DNA from 2 places in the Streptomyces sp. NPDC102490 genome. Region 2 is predicted to be linked to the other one. Evidence: predicted binding sites of a transcription regulator. Region 2 holds the regulator's gene; the other holds the start of a gene.
What was found. Region 2 encodes HspR, which represses chaperone genes until heat shock. Its sites were predicted from a motif close to TTGAGNNNNNNNNNCTCAA; they were not measured.

Region 1 (10,340 bases), on a different contig from region 2:
CAGGCCCCCCACCGGTTCCCGACCCTCCCAGTGCCGGTGGGCGGTGAGTGCGCATCATCCGACCCGCCACCCGAAGGAGTGAACCCCGGAGGGGAGTTGAGGAGCAAGTTCCCCCGGCTCGTGCCGCACGGGTGTCCGGCGAGCCGGTTGGACGTCTGCGACGGGCGGTGGCACTATGTGCCGCCACGCGCCGCCGGAGGCTGGAATTCCACCTCAAATCCGGCGCCTGACCTGCGCCGGGGCCTCGATTCCGGGAGGTCCGCAGGAGGATGCCGACCTTGTGCGAACGCCGTGAAGGGGTCGTGCAGACTGGCCGGATGCGTACGGAACTCGTCTCGGAACCAGGCCTCGCCGACCAGCCCAACGAGGACTTCGCGAGCGTCGCACTACCGGCCTCCGGACAGGGCGGCTCACTCGTCGTGCTGGACGGCGTGACGCCGCCACGGACCGCGACGGGCTGTCTGCATTCCGTGCCGTGGTTCACGGCGCGCCTGGGTGGGGCGCTGACCGAACTGACCGTTTCACTCCCGGATCTCCCCCTCGCCGACGTCCTGTCCCGCGCCATCGCTCGTACCGCGACGGCCCACGCGGAAACCTGTGACCTTTCTCACCCGCGCACACCGCAGGCAACCGTGGTTCTCGCCCGCTGGTCCCCGGCCGCGGTCGAGTACCTGGTCCTGTCCGACTCGGCCCTGCTGGTGGAGGCGTCCGACGGCACCCTCACGCCCGTCCTGGACGACCGGCTGTCCCGGCTGCCGCGCTCGGCACTGGTGAGCGATGCGGTGATCGACGCCGAACTGCGCAACAGGGAGGGCGGCTTCTTCACGGCCGCGGCCGACCCCGGGGTGGCGGCGCGCGCCGTGACGGGGGTGCTGCCGCGGGAGGGGGTGCGGACGCTGGCGGCGCTGACGGACGGGGCGGCGCGGTGGGTGGAGAAGTTCGGGGAGGGCGACTGGGCGGACTGCCTGACGCTGGTGCGCAAGCAGGGCGCGCAGGCGCTGGTGGACCGGGTGCGGGAGCTGGAGCGCGCGGACGCGGCGGGCGACCGGGCGTTCCTCGGGCGCAGCAAGACGCACGACGACGCGACGGTGGTCTACGCCGAGTTGTGAGCCGAGTGGTGAGACGGACGTCCTGCGCCGGTCCTACCTCTCCATCCCCCGGTTGAGTTCGTGCAGCAGCCGGGCCAGTTCCGTCACCTCGCGCGGGTCCCAGTCGGCGAGCCGGCGGGCGTACCGGGCACGGCGGGCCTCCCGGACCCGGCCGACGCGTGCCTGGCCCTCCGGGGTGAGGGTGACCAGCCAGGCCCGGCCGTCCGCGGGGTCCGGCTCGCGGGCGACGAGTCCGAGGTCCTCCAGGGCGCGCAGCTGGCGGGACATCGTCGCCTTGCCGACGCCGATGAAGGCGGCGAGGTCGGTGGCGCGCTGGCCGCCGCACTCGCCGAGCCGGACGAGCAGGCCGTACGCGGACGACTCCAGGTCAGGGTGGACCTCCCGGGCCATCTCCCCCTGGTTGGCCCGTGCCCGTCGCAGCAGGACGGTCAGCTCCCGTTCCAGGGCGAGGAACTCGGGTTGGTTCACACCACCGCCGGACAGGCGGGCTTCGCCTGCGCGACCGCCGCCGTTCCCGTCTTCGTGCACGTCAGCCCCTGCCTCGATTTTCCGGTCCTGAAAGTTTCCGCCACGGGCCGCCATCGCCGCAGCTCGCCAAGTATTTCGCAGGCTTAGACCAACGGCGGCTCCCGGTCCTCTTCCACCCGCCGTTTCTACGTGCGTAGAGTTTTCACCGCACCTCCGGATGGCATGCGCACGCCATCCAGGTCTCCCCACCCGCGCAACCCCCACCGAGCACCACCGAGCCAGCGGAGGCACGTCATGCTCGTGCACAGATCCGGATCGGCCCGTGGACGGCGGTTCGCCGTCACCGGAATCCTGCTCGCCGCGTTCTCCCTCGTGTTCACCCTTCCCGCCGACGCCGCGTCGTCCGCGGACGTCCCGCCGCGCGGCTCCGCCCACATGGGCATGGGCGTCGCGGCCCACGACGGCGAACACGGCACCCCCGTCCCGGGCCGCGCGGCCCAGACGGAGGGCGTCGACGTCTCCAGCCACCAGGGCAACGTCGCCTGGTCGACCCTGTGGAACAGCGGCGTCAGGTGGGCCTACGCCAAGGCCACCGAGGGGACGTACTACACCAACCCCTACTTCGCCCAGCAGTACAACGGCTCCTACAACGTCGGCATGATCCGGGGCGCGTACCACTTCGCCACCCCGGACACGACGAGCGGCGCCACCCAGGCCAACTACTTCGTCGACCACGGCGGCGGCTGGTCCAGGGACGGCAGGACGCTGCCGGGCGCGCTCGACATCGAGTGGAACCCGTACGGCGCCGCCTGCTACGGCATGTCGCAGAGCGCGATGGTCTCCTGGATCCGCGACTTCCTGAACACGTACAAGGCGCGCACCGGCCGGGACGCTGTCATCTACACGGCCACCAGCTGGTGGACCCAGTGCACCGGCAACTACGGCGGTTTCGCCGCGTACAACCCGCTGTGGATCGCCCGGTACGCCACGACGGTGGGCACCCTGCCGGCCGGCTGGGGCTACTACACGATGTGGCAGTACACGTCGTCCGGTCCGACCGTCGGCGATCACAACAAGTTCAACGGCGCGCTGGACCGCGTCCAGGCCCTCGCCAACGGCTGACGGCCCCTCGCTCGCGGGCGAAGGCCCGGGCCCCCTCACGGGACCCGGGCCTTCGCCCCTTGGGTGCGCGTCCGTCACGCCGCGACCGGAACCTCACGCTCCGCACCGTTGGTCGCCGGTGCGAGCGCCAGCTCCAGGACCTGGCGGACGTCGGTGACGGCGTGGACGTCGAGCGTGTCCAGCACCTGGGCCGGGACGTCGTCCAGGTCGGGCTCGTTGCGCTTGGGGATGATCACCGTGGTGATCCCCGCCCGGTGCGCGGCGAGCAACTTCTGCTTGACCCCGCCGATCGGCAGCACCCGCCCGGTCAGCGAGACCTCGCCGGTCATCGCCACGTCGGTGCGGACCAGCCGGCCCGAGAGCAGCGAGGCGAGGGCCGTGGTCATGGTGACGCCGGCGCTCGGGCCGTCCTTGGGGACCGCGCCCGCCGGGAAGTGGATGTGCGCTCCCCGGTCCTTGAGGTCGCCCACCGGCAGTTCCAGCTCGGCGCCGTGGCTGCGCAGGAAGCTCAGCGCGATCTGCGCCGACTCCTTCATCACGTCGCCCAGCTGACCGGTCAGCGTCAGACCCGCCGCGCCGGTCTCCGGGTCGGCCAGCGACGCCTCGACGTAGAGGACGTCGCCGCCCGCGCCGGTGACCGCGAGACCGGTGGCCACGCCGGGCACCGCGGTGCGCCGCTCGGCCGGGTCCTGGGCGGACTCGGGCACGTGGTGCGGCCGGCCGATCAGCTCGCGCAGGTCGCCGTCGGTGACGGTGAACGGCAGCTCCCGCTCGCCCAGCTCGTGCTGGGCCGCCACCTTGCGCAGCAGCCGCGCGATGGACCGCTCCAGGGTGCGCACGCCCGCCTCGCGGGTGTACTCGCCCGCCAGCTTGCGCAGCGCGCCCTCGTCGACGGTGACCTCGTCGGCGTCCAGTCCGGCCCGCTCCAGCTGGCGCGGGAGCAGGTGGTCACGGGCGATGACGACCTTCTCGTCCTCGGTGTAGCCGTCGAGGCGGACCAGCTCCATGCGGTCGAGCAGGGCCTCCGGGATGGCCTCCAGGACGTTGGCGGTGGCGAGGAAGACCACGTCGGACAGGTCCAGCTCCACCTCCAGGTAGTGGTCCCGGAAGGTGTGGTTCTGGGCCGGGTCCAGGACCTCCAGCAGCGCGGCGGCCGGGTCGCCCCGGAAGTCGGAGCCCACCTTGTCGATCTCGTCGAGCAGGACGACCGGGTTCATCGACCCCGCCTCCTTGATCGCCCGCACGATCCGGCCGGGCAGCGCGCCGACGTAGGTACGCCGGTGACCGCGGATCTCGGCCTCGTCGCGGACGCCGCCGAGGGCGACGCGGACGAACTTGCGGCCCATCGCATGGGCGACGGACTCGCCGAGGCTGGTCTTGCCGACGCCGGGCGGACCGACCAGGGCCAGTACGGCACCGCCGCGCCGGCCGCCGACCACGCCGAGGCCCCGGTCGCCGCGCCGCTTGCGCACGGCCAGGTACTCGGTGATGCGCTCCTTCACGTCCTCCAGGCCCGCGTGCTCGGCGTCGAGCACGGCCTGGGCGCCCCGGATGTCGTAGGCGTCCTCGGTGCGCTCGCTCCACGGCATCTCCAGGACCGTGTCGAGCCAGGTGCGGATCCAGGAGCCCTCGGGCGACTGGTCGGAGGACCGCTCCAGCTTGTCGACCTCCTTGAGCGCGGCCTCGCGGACCTTCTCGGGCAGGTCGGCGGCCTCCACCCGGGCACGGTAGTCGTCGGACTCCTCGCCCTCCTGCTCGCCGTTGATCTCGCGCAGCTCCTTGCGGACGGCTTCGAGCTGGCGGCGCAGCAGGAACTCGCGCTGCTGCTTGTCGACGCCCTCCTGGACGTCCTTGGCGATGGTCTCGGCGACGTCCTGTTCGGCGAGGTGGTCGCGCAGCTGCTGGGTGGCGAGCTTCAGGCGGGCGACCGGATCGGTGGTCTCGAGCAGCTCGACCTTCTGCTCGGTGCTCAGGAACGGCGAGTAACCGGAGTTGTCGGCGAGCGCGGACACGTCGTCGATGGCCTGGACCCGGTCGACGACCTGCCAGGCGCCGCGCTTGCGCAGCCACGCGGTGGCGAGAGCCTTGTACTCCTTCACCAGCTCGGTGACCTGGCCGGGCAGCGGATCGGGAACGGTCTCGTCGACCCGGGTGCCCTCGACCCAGAGCGCGGCGCCCGGGCCGGTGGTGCCGGCGCCGATGCGCACCCGGTCACGGCCGCGGATCAGGGCGCCGGGGTCGCCGTCGGCCAGGCGGCCGACCTGCTCCACCGTGCCGAGCACGCCGGTGGCGGCGTGGGTGCCGTCGATGCGCGGGACGAGCAGGACCCGGGGCTTGCCGGGCTCGGACCTGGCGGCGGCCTGGGCGGCCTCCACCGCGGCCCGCACCTCGGCGTCGCTCAGGTCCAGGGGGACGACCATTCCGGGCAGGACCACTTCGTCGTCGAGCGGCAGCACGGGCAGGGTGAGCGGTGTGAAGGCGGCGGACTCAGCAGCCATGATCTCCCCTTCGGCAGTCAAGTTGAGTTACACCGACTCAATGAAAGGGAGCCCCTGATTGTTCCCCAAGGGATGTTCGCTCTCAGCGATCAAGCTCCGGGGGTACATCCCGCCTCCGGGGACAGCACCGCCGGACCGGGCGGCATTCCTGCGCGGGGCGGGTGCCAGGATGGGCCGATGCCCCTCCCTACCCACGACTCCCCCGAGCCCGCCGAGGTGCTGGACCGCCGCGAGGGTCCGTACGGCGAGGTGGTCCTGCGCCGGCACGGGACCCTGCTCCAGATCATCGCCAACGGCTGCTTCCTGATGGACACCTCCGACGGGCGGTCGGAGCGGCGGCTGGTCGACGCGGCGGCCGACGCGCTGGCCGCCTCCGGCGGACGGACCGCGCCGCACCTGCTCATCGGCGGACTCGGCGTCGGCTTCTCCCTCGCCCACGCGGCCGCCGACCCCCGCTGGGGCCGGATCGCGGTCGTCGAACGCGAGGGCGCCATCATCGACTGGCACCGCACCGGACCGCTGGCCGCGCTCTCCGCCGACGCGCTGGCCGACCCCCGCACGGAGGTCGTCGAGGCGGACCTGGTCGCGTACGTCAATGAGACATCCGACACGTACGACGCCCTGTGCCTGGACATCGACAACGGCCCCGGCTGGACCGTCACCGAGGGCAACGACGGGCTGTACGCACCGGCCGGACTGGCGGGCTGCGCACGCCTGTTGAGGCCCGGCGGAGTGCTCGCCGTATGGTCCGCGCAGCCCTCTCCGGAATTCGAAGAAACCTTGCGTAATGCCGGTTTCCAGCAGGTGCGTACCGAAGAGATCCCCGTTGCCCGGGGCGTTCCGGACGTCGTGCACATCGGCGTCGGGCCTGGATAGCAAAGGCGTGGTGACTCCCCGTACGCTGCTGCCCTGACGCGGATCATTCAAGCGTCAAGCGCAGTCATGGGATCACCCCACGGATTCCGTAAAGCACACCTCAGGGGCGGGCGATGGAGCAGACACAGACCTCCCACAACGGCACGGCCACCCAGGGCGCCCAGCGTCGGGTGCTGGTGGTCGAGGACGATCAGACGATCGTGGACGCCATCGCGACCCGGCTGCGCGCCGAGGGGTTCCTGGTGCAAACGGCGGGCGACGGTCCGTCCGCCGTCGACACGGCCGAGGCATGGCAGCCCGACCTGCTGATCCTCGACATCATGCTGCCCGGCTTCGACGGCCTGGAGGTCTGCCGGCGCGTGCAGGCCCAGCGGCCGGTGCCGGTGCTGATGCTCACCGCGCGCGACGACGAGACGGACATGCTGGTCGGCCTCGGCGTGGGCGCCGACGACTACATGACCAAGCCGTTCTCGATGCGCGAGCTGGCCGCCCGCGTGCACGTGCTGCTGCGGCGGGTCGAGCGGGCCGTGGTGGCCGCCTCGACGCCGCGCAGCGGCATCCTGCGCCTGGGCGAACTGGAGATCGACCACGCGCAGCGCCGGGTGCGGGTGCGCAGTGAGGACGTCCACCTCACGCCGACCGAGTTCGACCTGCTGGTCTGCCTGGCGAACACCCCTCGCGCGGTCCTCTCCCGCGAGCAGCTGCTCGCCGAGGTGTGGGACTGGGCGGACGCCTCCGGCACCCGGACCGTGGACAGCCACATCAAGGCGTTGCGCCGGAAGATCGGCGCCGAGCGCATCCGCACCGTGCACGGCGTGGGCTACGCGCTGGAGACGCCGACGCCATGAGCCGAGAACGGGAAGCCGCACGGAGGAGCCCCGGCTCTCGGCACTCCGGGGAGTCCTGGGGCGGCGTACGCCCGTTCTCGATCAAGACCAAGCTGGGCGCGCTGGTCGTCACGTCGGTACTGATCACCACCGGCCTGTCGGTGATCGCGGTGCACACCAAGACGGAGCTGCGCTTCATCACGGTGTTCTCGATGATCGCCACCCTGCTGATCACGCAGTTCGTGGCGCACTCGCTGACCGCGCCGCTGGACGAGATGAACGCGGTGGCCCGGTCCATCTCGCACGGCGACTACACCCGCCGGGTGCGCGAGAACCGCCGCGACGAGCTGGGCGACCTGGCCGTCACCATCAACCGCATGGCCGACGACCTGGAGGCCCAGGACCTCCAGCGCAAGGAGCTGGTGGCGAACGTCTCGCACGAGCTGCGCACCCCGATCGCGGGCCTGCGCGCGGTGCTGGAGAACATCGTCGACGGCGTCACCGAGGCCGACCCGGAGACCATGCGCACCGCGCTCGGCCAGACCGAGCGGCTCGGCCGGCTGGTGGAGACGCTGCTGGACCTCTCCCGCCTGGACAACGGCGTCATACCGCTGCGCAAGCGGCGCTTCGAGGTGTGGCCGTACCTGTCGGGCGTGCTGAAGGAGGCCAACATGGTCGCCTCCGCGCGCGCGGGCATCGCCTCCGGCTCCGGCAGCCACACCCGCACCGACGTGCACCTGGCCCTGGACGTCTTCCCGCCGGAGCTGACCGCGCACGCCGACCCCGAGCGCATCCACCAGGTCGTCGCCAACCTCATCGACAACGCCGTCAAGCACAGCCCGCCGCACGGCCGGGTGACGGTCCGGGCGCGGCGCGGGGAGCTGCCCGAGTCGCTGGAGCTGGAGGTGCTCGACGAGGGCCCCGGCATTCCGCGCTCGGAGTGGCGCCGGGTGTTCGAGCGGTTCAACCGGGGGTCGGTGTCCCGGCCGCACGGTCCGGGCAGCGACGGCGGCACCGGTCTCGGCCTCGCCATCGCGCGCTGGGCGGTGGATCTGCACGGCGGCCGGATCGGCGTGGCCGAATCCGAGCGGGGCTGCCGGATCCTCATCACTCTTCCGGGCCTGCCGTCGACGACCGGTTGACGTAGGGTTCGCAGCGGAGCACCAAGATCCACTGCGTCCGCCCTGGCGGACACGTGTGATCAGGCACGGACCCGCGTTTTCGAGGCGCCGGGTCGCGGTCTCCCGATCCCGCACGTAGCGGAACCTCGCTTGTTTCCCGCCATTTCCAGCGCCGAAACACAGTCTGTGATGTGACTTACGCGACGATGAACGGGCCCGGCCTGACCTTCGGGGGCCGGTAGGCGTAGCCTTGATTCCCGCTGTCCACCATCTTGTGAAGAAGCGGAAGAGGGCGGTTCTCGCCGTGTCGCCACAGTCCCCCAGTAACTCGAGCATCTCGACCGACACCGACCAAGCAGGCGCGGGAAAGAACCCCGCGGCCGCCTTCGGTGCCAATGAGTGGCTCGTCGACGAGATCTATCAGCAGTACCTCCAGGACCCGAACTCCGTGGACCGAGCCTGGTGGGACTTCTTCGCCGACTACAAGCCCGGAGCGGCGGCGCAGCCCGCGTCCGACGCGGTGACCACGGACTCCGGCAGCACGCCGCAGGCCGCTCCCGCCCCGCAGGCGCAGGCCCCCGCCGCGGCCCCGGCCCCGGCCCAGCCGAAGGCGGCGACGTCCGCTCCCGCGCAGCCCGCCGCGCCCGCCCCCGCCGCTCCGGCCGCGAAGCCCGCCGCCGCGCCCGCGCCGGCCAAGCCCGCCGCCAAGCCGCAGACGAAGGCCGCCGCGCCCGCCAAGGACGCCGGCGCCGCCGCCGAGGGCCCCGAGCTGGTGACCCTGCGCGGCCCGGCCGCCGCGGTCGCGAAGAACATGAACGCCTCGCTGGAGCTGCCCACGGCCACGTCCGTGCGCGCGGTCCCGGTGAAGCTGCTGTTCGACAACCGCATCGTCATCAACAACCACCTCAAGCGCGCGCGGGGCGGGAAGATCTCCTTCACGCACCTGATCGGCTACGCGATGGTGCAGGCCATCAAGGCCATGCCGTCGATGAACCACTCGTTCGGCGAGAAGGACGGCAAGCCGACCCTGGTCAAGCCGGCCCACATCAACCTCGGCCTCGCCATCGACCTGGTCAAGCCCAACGGCGACCGCCAGCTGGTCGTCGCGGCGATCAAGAAGGCCGAGACGCTGAACTTCTTCGAGTTCTGGCAGGCCTACGAGGACATCGTCCGTCGCGCCCGCGACAACAAGCTGACGATGGACGACTTCACCGGCGTCACGGTCTCCCTGACCAACCCCGGCGGCCTCGGCACCGTGCACTCCGTGCCGCGTCTGATGCCCGGCCAGTCGGTCATCCTGGGCGTCGGCTCCATGGACTACCCGGCGGAGTTCCAGGGCACCAGCCAGGACACCCTGAACAAGCTCGGCATCTCGAAGGTCATGACGCTCACGTCGACCTACGACCACCGGGTCATCCAGGGCGCCGCCTCCGGCGAGTTCCTCCGCCAGGTCGCCAACCTGCTGCTGGGCGAGAACGGCTTCTACGACGACATCTTCAAGGCGCTGCGCATCCCCTACGAGCCGGTCCGCTGGCTCAAGGACATCGACGCCTCGCACGACGACGACGTCACCAAGGCCGCCCGCGTCTTCGAGCTGATCCACTCCTACCGGGTGCGCGGCCACGTCATGGCCGACACCGACCCGCTGGAGTACCAGCAGCGCAAGCACCCCGACCTGGACATCACCGAGCACGGGCTCACCCTGTGGGACCTGGAGCGCGAGTTCGCGGTCGGCGGCTTCGCCGGCAAGTCCCTGATGAAGCTGCGCGACATCCTCGGCGTGCTGCGCGACTCGTACTGCCGCACCACCGGCGTCGAGTTCATGCACATCCAGGACCCGAAGCAGCGCAAGTGGATCCAGGACCGCATCGAGCGCTCGCACACCAAGCCGGAGCGCGAGGAGCAGCTGCGCATCCTGCGCCGCCTGAACGCCGCCGAGGCGTTCGAGACGTTCCTCCAGACCAAGTACGTCGGCCAGAAGCGGTTCTCCCTGGAGGGCGGCGAGTCCGTCATCCCGCTGCTCGACGCGGTCATCGACTCGGCGGCCGAGTCCCGCCTGGACGAGGTCGTCATCGGCATGGCCCACCGCGGCCGGCTGAACGTGCTGGCCAACGTGGTCGGCAAGTCGTACGCGCAGATCTTCCGCGAGTTCGAGGGCAACCTCGACCCGAAGTCGATGCACGGCTCCGGCGACGTGAAGTACCACCTGGGCGCCGAGGGCACCTTCACCGGCCTGGACGGCGAGCAGATCAAGGTCTCGCTGGTCGCCAACCCCTCGCACCTGGAGGCGGTGGACCCGGTCCTGGAGGGCGTCTCGCG
Region 2 (10,340 bases):
GGGTGCCGGGCCGTGGCCGCAGGCGGCGAGCAGCAGCAGGCAGCCGGCGGCGGCTGTGCCGGTCAGGGTGGCGCTTCTTCGCAGGCGCACCGTTCACCTCGTCCGTATCGACCCGTATCACCATGAACGTCAACGACCGGGTAATGATGCACGTGTTCGACATGCGACGACACCCCCGGGTCCGGTCGGGACCCGGGGGTGTCGGTCGAGCGGTCGAGCGGGCGTCGGGCGGCTACTTCACCGGCTCCGGCGTCGGCTCGCTCTCCGGCTCCGGCGCGCCGGTCGGGTCGGCCGGGGTCTTGACGGAGTCCAGCAGCAGCTGGGCGACGTCGACGACCTGGATGGACTCCTTGGCCTTGCCGTCGTTCTTCTTGCCGTTGACCGAGTCGGTGAGCATGACCAGGCAGAACGGGCAGGCGGTCGAGACGATGTCGGGGTTGACGGACAGGGCCTCGTCGACGCGCTCGTTGTTGATGCGCTTGCCGATCCGCTCCTCCATCCACATCCGCGCGCCGCCGGCGCCGCAGCAGAAGCCGCGCTCCTTGTGCCGGTGCATCTCCTCGTTGCGGACGCCCGGGACGGCGGCGATGATCTCGCGCGGGGGCGTGTAGATCTTGTTGTGGCGGCCCAGGTAGCAGGGGTCGTGGTAGGTGATGATGCCCTCGACCGGGGTGACCGGGACCAGCTTGCCCTCGTCCACCAGGTGCTGGAGCAGCTGGGTGTGGTGGATGACCTCGTAGTCGCCGCCGAGCTGCGGGTACTCGTTGCCGAGGGTGTTGAGGCAGTGCGGGCAGGTGGCGACGATCTTCTTCGCCGACTTGGGCTTGCGGGACTCCTCAGTGACCTTGCCGTCGTCGTCCATCTCCTCGCCGAAGGCGGCGTTGAGGGTCATGACGTTCTCCATGCCGAGCTCCTGGAACAGGGGCTCGTTGCCCAGGCGGCGGGCGGAGTCACCGGTGCACTTCTCGTCGCCGCCCATGATCGCGAACTTGACGCCCGCGATGTGCAGCAGCTCGGCGAAGGCCTTGGTGGTCTTCTTGGCGCGGTCCTCCAGGGCGCCGGCGCAGCCGACCCAGTACAGGTACTCGACCTCGGTGAGGTCCTCGATGTCCTTGCCGACGACCGGGACCTCGAAGTCCAGCTCCTTGAGCCACTCCAGGCGCTGCTTCTTCGCCAGGCCCCAGGGGTTGCCCTTCTTCTCCAGGTTCTTGAGCATCGTGCCCGCCTCGGACGGGAACGCCGACTCGATCATGACCTGGTAGCGGCGCATGTCGACGATGTGGTCGACGTGCTCGATGTCCACGGGGCACTGCTCGACGCAGGCGCCGCAGGTGGTGCAGGACCACAGGACGTCGGGGTCGATGACGCCGTTCTCTTCGAGGGTGCCGATCAGCGGGCGCTCGGCCTCGGCGAGGGCGGCCGCGGGGACGCCCGCCAGCTGCTCCTCGGACGCCTTCTCCTCGCCCTCCATGGTCTTGCCGCCGCCGGCCAGCAGGTAGGGGGCCTTGGCGTGCGCGTGGTCGCGCAGGGACATGATCAGGAGCTTGGGGGAGAGGGGCTTGCCGGTGTTCCAGGCGGGGCACTGCGACTGGCAGCGGCCGCACTCGGTGCAGGTGGAGAAGTCCAGCAGGCCCTTCCAGGAGAACTGCTCGACCTGGGAGACGCCGAAGACGTCGTCGTCGCCGGGGTCGGTGAAGTCGATCGGCTTGCCGCCCGAGGTCATCGGGAGCAGTGGGCCGAGCGCGGTGCCGCCCTTGGCGTCACGCTTGAACCAGATGTTCGGGAAGGCCAGGAAGCGGTGCCAGGCCACGCCCATGTCGGTCTTCAGGGCGACCGTGATCATCCAGATGAAGGAGGTCGCGATCTTGAGCCCGGCGAAGAAGTAGACGAGGTTCTGGAGCGTGCCGAGGTCGGCGTCCCGGAGCGCGGAGACGACCGGGTACGAGATGAAGAACGACGCCTCGTAGCCGTCCACGTGGTGGAGGGCGCCCTCCAGCGCGTGCAGCATGAAGATGCAGACGCCGACGATGAGGATGACGGCCTCGACGAAGTACGCCTGGCCGAAGTTGGAGCCCGCGAAGCGGGACTTGCGGCCCGGCTTCCTCGGGTGGCTCAACTGCCGGATGACGATCAGGGCCAGGATGCCGAGCACCGTCATCGTGCCGATGAACTCGACGAAGACGTTGTACGGCGCCCAGTCGCCGATGACCGGCAGGATCCAGTCGGCCTGGAAGAGCTGGCCGACGGCGTTGACGATGGTCAGCAGCAGGGAGAAGAAGCCCACCGCGACGAACCAGTGCGCCACGCCGACGATGCCCCAGCGGTTCATCCGGGTGTGGCCGAGGAACTCCCTGACCACGGTGACGGTGCGGTCCACGGGGTCGTTGGTCCGCGTGCCGGCGGGTACCGGCTGGCCCAGCCGCAGGTAGGTGACGATCTGCAGGACGGCGCGGCCGAACAGTGCGACGCCGACCACGATCAGGACCAGCGACACGATGATCGCGGCGAGTTGCATTTGGGGGCTCCTCGGGCCTGCGAGGTTACGAGGGGGCGGTATTACTAAGCGGTAACTTATTCAGTCCGTCTGAGAGTACCCCCATCCTTCGCCGCACTGTAGTCGGACGTGCGGTGATCTGCGTCGCTGAGGCAACCCTGACCCCATCGGGGCCGTACGGGGGCGGTGGCCGGCGCGCTCGCCGGGTTCCCGCTGCGCAACTGGCATCCCGCGCGGAGCGCGCTTGGCGTGTGCGGGTCGCTCTTCACGGGCTTCCTGCTCGCCGGGCTGGCCGTCTCCGTCCGGCGGGGTGCGCGCCCGGCGGCGGGGCGGGGTGCTGTGCGCGCCGACACGCCGTGCCGGTGGCCGACGCCGTCCTGGTCCTCCTTTCGCGCCGGCTGGCCGGGCGGTCCCCGGCGCGCGGCGGGCCCGACCGCCTTGCACACCGGCTGCGGGGGCTCGGGCTCACCGCGCAGGGTGCGGTGGTGGTCCTCGGCGGGGCCGCGCTGGGCGCGGTGCTCGTGGGGGTGCCGACGGACACCGGCCGGGTGGGCGGGCCGGCGGTGCTGTGGGTGGCGGGTGGATTGGCCGCCGGGGTGGCGGGGCCGGCGCGGGTACGGGTCTACGGGCCGCCGCGGCTCCCGCGCCTGCGCGGCGGCGAGGGTGCCGGTGTGGCGGCCGGGTGCGGGTGCCGGTGTGTCCGAGCTGCCTCACGGGGCAGGCGGAGCCCCGGGTGGTGGGACTTTCCCGGGGGATTTTTCCGGTTCGCCAGGTCGCGAGTATCGAGAACGTGCAGGTCAGAGGGCCGTTGCGTGTAAGGAACGGATAAGAGTTGAGTCCGCCCGACTCACCTCTGTTGACCCATCGCCGGGCGTCGTGCACACTTGAGCCTGTTCCACTCAAGTCAGCTGGAGGTTATTCACCATGGCACGTGCGGTCGGCATCGACCTGGGCACGACTAACTCCGTCGTCAGCGTTCTGGAGGGCGGCGAGCCCACCGTCATCACCAACGCCGAGGGCGCCAGGACCACGCCGTCCGTCGTCGCCTTCGCCAAGAACGGTGAGGTGCTGGTCGGCGAGGTGGCCAAGCGCCAGGCGGTCACGAACGTCGACAGGACCATCCGCTCGGTCAAGCGCCACATGGGCACCGACTGGAAGGTCAACCTGGACGGCAAGGACTTCAACCCGCAGCAGATCAGCGCCTTCGTGCTGCAGAAGCTGAAGCGGGACGCCGAGTCCTACCTGGGCGAGAAGGTGACCGACGCGGTCATCACCGTCCCGGCGTACTTCAACGACGCCGAGCGCCAGGCCACCAAGGAGGCCGGTGAGATCGCGGGCCTCAACGTCCTGCGCATCGTCAACGAGCCGACCGCCGCCGCGCTGGCGTACGGCCTGGACAAGGACGAGCAGGTCATCCTGGTCTTCGACCTCGGTGGCGGTACGTTCGACGTCTCGCTGCTGGAGATCGGCGACGGTGTCGTCGAGGTGAAGGCCACCAACGGTGACAACAACCTCGGTGGTGACGACTGGGACCAGCGCGTCGTCGACTACCTGGTCAAGCAGTTCCAGTCCGGCCACGGCGTGGACCTGGCCAAGGACAAGATGGCGCTCCAGCGCCTGCGAGAGGCGGCCGAGAAGGCCAAGATCGAGCTGTCCTCGTCCACCGAGACCAACATCAACCTGCCCTACATCACGGCGTCCGCCGAGGGCCCGCTGCACCTGGACGAGAAGCTCACCCGCGCCCAGTTCCAGCAGCTGACCGCCGACCTGCTGGAGCGCTGCAAGACGCCGTTCCACAACGTCATCAAGGACGCCGGCATCCAGCTGTCCGAGATCGACCACGTCGTCCTCGTCGGTGGCTCCACCCGGATGCCCGCCGTCGCCGAGCTGGTCAAGGAGCTGACCGGCGGCAAGGACGCCAACAAGGGCGTCAACCCGGACGAGGTCGTCGCCATCGGCGCCGCCCTCCAGGCCGGTGTCCTCAAGGGCGAGGTCAAGGACGTCCTGCTGCTCGACGTCACCCCGCTGTCCCTCGGCATCGAGACCAAGGGCGGCATCATGACCAAGCTGATCGAGCGGAACACGACGATCCCGACCAAGCGCTCGGAGATCTTCACCACCGCCGAGGACAACCAGCCCTCCGTGCAGATCCAGGTCTACCAGGGCGAGCGCGAGATCGCGGCGTACAACAAGAAGCTCGGGATGTTCGAGCTGACCGGTCTGCCGCCGGCGCCCCGCGGCGTCCCGCAGATCGAGGTCGCCTTCGACATCGACGCCAACGGCATCATGCACGTGACCGCGAAGGACCTGGGCACGGGCAAGGAGCAGAAGATGACCGTCACCGGCGGCTCCTCGCTGCCGAAGGACGAGGTCGACCGGATGCGCCAGGAGGCCGAGAAGTACGCGGAGGAGGACCACGCCCGCCGCGAGGCCGCCGAGTCCCGCAACCAGGGCGAGCAGCTCGTCTACCAGACGGAGAAGTTCCTCAAGGACAACGAGGACAAGGTCCCCGGCGAGGTGAAGACCGAGGTCGAGTCCGCCGTCGCCGAGCTGAAGGAGAAGCTCAAGGGCGAGGACACCGCCGAGATCCGCACCGCCACCGAGAAGGTCGCCGCCGTCTCGCAGAAGCTGGGCCAGGCCATGTACGCCGACGCCCAGGCCGCGCAGGCCGCCGGCGGCGAGGCCCCGGGCGCCGACGCCGGTGCCGACGGCAAGGGTGCCGACGACGACGTCGTCGACGCCGAGATCGTGGACGACGAGCGCAAGGACGGTGCCGCGTGACGGAGGAGACCCCGGGTTTCGACGAGAAGCCCGACGTCCCCTCCGGCGCCACCCCTGACGACGCCGAGCCGCAGGCCGCCTCCGAGGAGGGGGCGGCCCCGGCCGGGGACGCGAGCGAGAACGCGGGCCTGGTGGCCCAGCTGGACCAGGTGCGCACCGCGCTGAACGAGCGCACGGCGGACCTCCAGCGCCTCCAGGCCGAGTACCAGAACTACCGCCGCCGGGTGGAGCGGGACCGCGTCGCGGTCAAGGAGGTCGCGGTCGCGAACCTCCTGTCCGAGCTGCTTCCCGTGCTCGACGACGTCGGGCGCGCCCGGGAGCACGGCGAGCTGGTCGGCGGCTTCAAGTCCGTCGCGGAGTCGCTGGAGACCACGGTCGCCAAGCTGGGCCTCCAGCAGTTCGGCAAGGAGGGCGAGCCCTTCGACCCGACGATCCACGAGGCCCTGATGCACTCCTACGCGCCGGACGTCACCGAGACGACCTGCGTGGCGATCCTTCAGCCCGGGTACCGGATCGGCGAGCGCACCATCCGCCCCGCGCGGGTGGCGGTGGCCGAGCCGCAGCCGGGCGCCCAGACGGTCAAGCCGGCCGAGGCCGGCTCCGAGGGGCAGGACGCCACCGACGCGGAGGACAACGCCGGAAGCAAGGAGAGCGGTGGCCCGGACGAGGGCTGAGCTTGACGTGACGAGGAAGCCGAGGAAGGAGGGACGTCGGGGATGAGCACGAAGGACTTCATCGAGAAGGACTACTACAAGGTTCTCGGCGTCCCCAAGGACGCCACCGAGGCCGAGATCAAGAAGGCGTACCGGAAGCTCGCCCGCGAGAACCATCCGGACGCCAACAAGGGAAACGTCAAGGCGGAGGAGCGCTTCAAGGAGATCTCCGAGGCCAACGACATCCTCGGTGACCCCAAGAAGCGCAAGGAGTACGACGAGGCCCGCGCCCTCTTCGGCAACGGCGGGTTCCGTCCGGGGCCGGGCGCCGGCGGCGGCACCTTCAACTTCGACCTGGGCGACCTCTTCGGAGGCGGCGCCCAGGGCGGGGGCCAGGGCGCCGGCGGTTTCGGCGGCGGCCTGGGCGACGTCTTCGGGGGCCTGTTCAACCGCACCGGCGGCGGACCCGGCGCCGGCCCGCGCACGCAGCCGCGGCGCGGGCAGGACATCGAGTCCGAGGTCACCCTGAGCTTCACCGAGGCCATCGAGGGCGCGACCGTGCCGCTCCGGATGTCCTCGCAGGCGCCCTGCAAGGCCTGTTCGGGCACCGGCGACAAGAACGGCACGCCGCGCGTGTGCCCGACCTGCGTCGGCACCGGCCAGGTCGCCCGGGGCTCGGGCGGCGGCTTCTCGCTCACCGACCCGTGCCCGGACTGCAAGGGCCGCGGCCTGATCGCCGAGGACCCCTGCGAGGTCTGCAAGGGCTCCGGACGCGCCAAGTCCTCGCGGACCATGCAGGTCCGCATCCCCGCCGGGGTGTCGGACGGGCAGCGCATCCGGTTGCGCGGCAAGGGCACACCGGGCGAGCGGGGCGGTCCGGCGGGCGACCTGTACGTGGTCGTGCACGTCAAGGAACACCCCGTGTTCGGCCGCCGGGGCGACAACCTCACCGTCACCGTCCCGGTCACCTACGCCGAGGCGGCCCTCGGCGGCGAGGTCCGGGTCCCGACCCTGGGCGGTCCGCCGGTCACGCTGAAGCTTCCGGCGGGCACGCCCAACGGCCGCACCATGCGGGCCCGGGGCAAGGGCGCGGTCCGCAAGGACGGCACCCGCGGCGACCTTCTGGTCACCGTGGAGGTGAGTGTTCCGAAGGATCTGACGGGGAAGGCTCGTGACGCGCTGGAGGCGTATCGCGAGGCGACCGCGGACGACGATCCGCGGGCGGAGTTGTTCCAGGCCGCGAAGGGAGCTTGACGGGAATGGACGGTCGGCGACGCAACCCGTACGAACTGACCGAGGACACCCCGGTCTACGTCATCTCGGTGGCGGCCCAGCTCTCCGGCCTGCACCCCCAGACCCTGCGCCAGTACGACCGCCTCGGCCTGGTCTCCCCGGACCGCACGCCCGGCCGGGGCCGGCGCTACTCGGCCCGCGACATCGAACTGCTCCGACAGGTTCAGCAGTTGTCGCAGGACGAGGGCATCAACCTGGCCGGAATCAAGCGCATCATCGAGCTGGAGAACCAGGTCGCCGAGCTCCAGGCCCGCGCGGCCGAGCTGGCCGCAGCCCTCGACGGCGCGGCCACCGCGATGCGCCAGCGCGAGGCCGCGGTGCACGCGTCGTACCGCCGTGACCTGGTTCCTTACCAAGAGGTACAGCAGACCAGCGCCCTGGTGGTCTGGCGGCCCAAGCGCCACGGCCAGTCCTCGGACTGACCCGGGCCGGCAGGCGGCACAAGGGAAGACGGCACCGGCGGCCCCGGAGGACGGACTCGTCCTCCGGGGCTTGTTCACAACGGTGCTGTCTCATTGGTCTAGTACTTCTTGACGATTTGGTGAAGACAGCGTTGGCTTCCTTCACCCGGGTCATCTGGGCCCCTCGGTACCAACTACACCCGTGTGTCGGAAGGTCTAGCGCAGTGAGCAGCCGTGCCCGTCGAACCGCCATGTCCGTGGCCGCGTCCCTGATGACCTTCTCGCTGGCCTCCTGCGGTGTGCTGGGCGCGTCGGAGAGCGGTGACGGCGCGAGCCCGACCAAGGGCAACGACCTCCTGGTCGGGTTGCTGCTCCCGGAGAAGGAGAACACGCGCTACGAGCAGTTCGACTACCCCTTCTTCAAGAAGAAGATCGGCGAACTCACCCGGGACGAGGGCATCGTCAAGTACGCCAACGCCGAGGCCAGCGCCACCAAGCAGGCCGACCAGATGCAGCAGATGATCGAGGACGACGTCGACGTGATCGTGCTGGACGCGGTCGACTCGCACGCCATCGGGGACGCCGTGCAGAAGGCCAAGGACGCCGGCATCCCCGTCATCGCCTACGACCGGCTGGCCGAGGGCCCGATCGACGCCTACATATCCTTCGACAACGAGCTGGTCGGCGAGGTCCAGGGCCGCTCCCTCATCGAGGCGCTCGGCGGCGACCCGGACGGCTCCGACAAGATCGTCATGATGAACGGCTCGTCCACCGACCCGAACGCCAAGCAGTTCAAGGCGGGCGCGCTGTCCGAGCTGAACGGCAAGGTGACGATCGCCCAGTCCTTCGACACCAAGGACTGGAAGCCGGAGTACGCCGAGGCGAACATGACCGAGGCGATCGAGAAGATCGGCAAGAACAAGATCGCGGGCGTCTACTCGGCCAACGACGGCATGGCGGGCGGCATCATCAAGGCCCTGGAGGACGCGGGCGTCACCGACCTGCCGCCGATCACCGGCCAGGACGCGGAACTCGCGGCGGTGCAGCGGATCGTCACCGGCGAGCAGTACATGAGCGTGTACAAGTCCTACCCGCAGGAGGCCGAGAACGCCGCGGAGATGGCCGTGGCGCGGGTCCAGGGCCGGGACATCCAGTTCGACGCGCTCGCCCGCGACAAGGTCGACAGCCCCACCCTCAAGGGCATCCCCGCCCAGCTCGTCCCCGTCGTCGCCCTCACCAAGGCCAACATCGAGGAGACGGTCGTCGCGGACGGCTTCTACAAGGTCACCGACATCTGCACGGCCAAGTACGCGGACGCGTGCGAGGAACTCGGCCTGAAGTAGGCCGTGTGTCTTCCGGGTCCCACCGGCGGGTCATTCCGGTCGCAACCGGCTCGTTTCGTGCCCCGTGCGGGGTGGAGCCGTGTTGCGGAGCCGGTCCGGGCCGCGCATAGTTGCGCTGCGGAAAGCCGGAACCGGGGGTGGGATGGGCGATGGCCGGGCACGGGGCTCAGGAGCACCCGCACGGGGCCGAGCGGCTGTGCGCGGCCGGAGACCGCCTGTACTCCCGGGCCGTCCGGCGCGGGAGGGTGCCGCGCCAGGACGCCGAGCCGGTCCCCTGCCTCCTCGAACTGGCCCTGCTGCACCCCGACCCCGACGACATGGACTGGCTGGTGCCGACCTCCCCGCAGGAGGTCATGACCCGGCTGCTGCGCGGGGTCCACGACGAGGTCAGCGCCAGTCAGCGGCGGGTGGGCTCGGCCGTGGAGGCCTTCGAGTGGTACGCGGGCCTCGGCAGGCTGCTCCAGACCCCGGCCGGCCCGGAGCGCACGGCGATCCGGGTCCTGGACGGCCTGTCCCGCATCCAGGCCGCGATGGACGAGGCGACGCAGTCCTGCACGACGGAGGTGCTCACCGTCCAGCCCGGCGGCATCCGGCGCGAGCACGAGCTGTCCGAGGGGCTGCACCGGGCGCTGGCGCTGCGCGGGCGCGGGGTGCGGATGCGGGACCTGTACACGCATGTGGCCCGGCACGGGCAGGGCCTGCTCAACTACCTCGAACTCATGGGTGACGCGGTGGAGGCCCGCACCCTGGACGAGGTCATCGACCGCCTCATCCTCTTCGACCGCACGGTCGCCTTCATCCCCGCCAACACCGACCGCACGATGGCCCTGGAACTGCGCCACCCGGCCCTGATCGCCTACCTGGTCACGGTCTTCGAACGCCTGTGGCGCCTGGCCATCCCCCTGACCGCGCCCCTCCCCGACACCGGCATCGAGGGCATCTCCCACCGCGAGCAGTCCATCGCGGCGCTGCTCGCCGAGGGCCACCAGGACGCGGTGATCGCGGAACGCCTCGGCATCAGCGTCCGCACGGCCCGCGCGCACATCGCCCGCCTCTCGGAGACCCTGGGCGCGGCCAGCCGCACGCAGTTGGGCGTCCGCATCGCCCAGGCCGGCCTGGACGGCTCCCCGCACGGCACGCCGGCCCCCGTCATCCTTCCTGGTCGAGAAGCCCCGACTGCCCGATGAGGTAGCCGAGCTGGGCCCGGCTCTCGCTGCCGAGGGTGGCGGCGAGTTTGGCGATGTGGACGCGGGCGGTGCGCACGTTCATGCCGAGGCGGTCGGCGATGTCGCTGTCGGTGTGGCCCTCGATGAGCAGGGTGGCGATGGCGCGCTGGCGGGGGGTGATGCCGTTGAGGGTGGGCTGGTGGACGGCC

Region 1: a site for HspR is predicted at 5,220-5,238, ahead of lon (endopeptidase La). Genes of this name have one in related genera too.

What each region holds. Positions count from the first base shown of each region.
Region 1 covers NZ_JBIWJU010000001.1:155,573-165,912, forward strand. The annotation lists gene ACIRGB_RS00745 (protein phosphatase 2C domain-containing protein) at 318-1,109, shown strand; gene ACIRGB_RS00750 (MarR family winged helix-turn-helix transcriptional regulator) at 1,143-1,637, opposite strand; gene ACIRGB_RS00755 (lysozyme) at 1,872-2,699, shown strand; gene lon (endopeptidase La) at 2,774-5,197, opposite strand; gene ACIRGB_RS00765 (spermidine synthase) at 5,375-6,073, shown strand; gene ACIRGB_RS00770 (response regulator transcription factor) at 6,187-6,921, shown strand; gene ACIRGB_RS00775 (sensor histidine kinase) at 6,918-8,042, shown strand; gene ACIRGB_RS00780 (multifunctional oxoglutarate decarboxylase/oxoglutarate dehydrogenase thiamine pyrophosphate-binding subunit/dihydrolipoyllysine-residue succinyltransferase subunit) at 8,326-10,340, shown strand, end outside.
Region 2 covers NZ_JBIWJU010000002.1:419,113-429,452, forward strand. The annotation lists gene ACIRGB_RS05390 (FG-GAP repeat domain-containing protein) at 1-90, opposite strand, end outside; gene ACIRGB_RS05395 ((Fe-S)-binding protein) at 233-2,515, opposite strand; gene dnaK (molecular chaperone DnaK) at 3,419-5,275, shown strand; gene grpE (nucleotide exchange factor GrpE) at 5,272-5,949, shown strand; gene dnaJ (molecular chaperone DnaJ) at 5,992-7,182, shown strand; gene ACIRGB_RS05415 (heat shock protein transcriptional repressor HspR) at 7,188-7,643, shown strand; gene ACIRGB_RS05420 (sugar ABC transporter substrate-binding protein) at 7,847-8,965, shown strand; gene ACIRGB_RS05425 (LuxR C-terminal-related transcriptional regulator) at 9,115-10,152, shown strand; gene ACIRGB_RS05430 (LuxR C-terminal-related transcriptional regulator) at 10,115-10,340, opposite strand, start outside.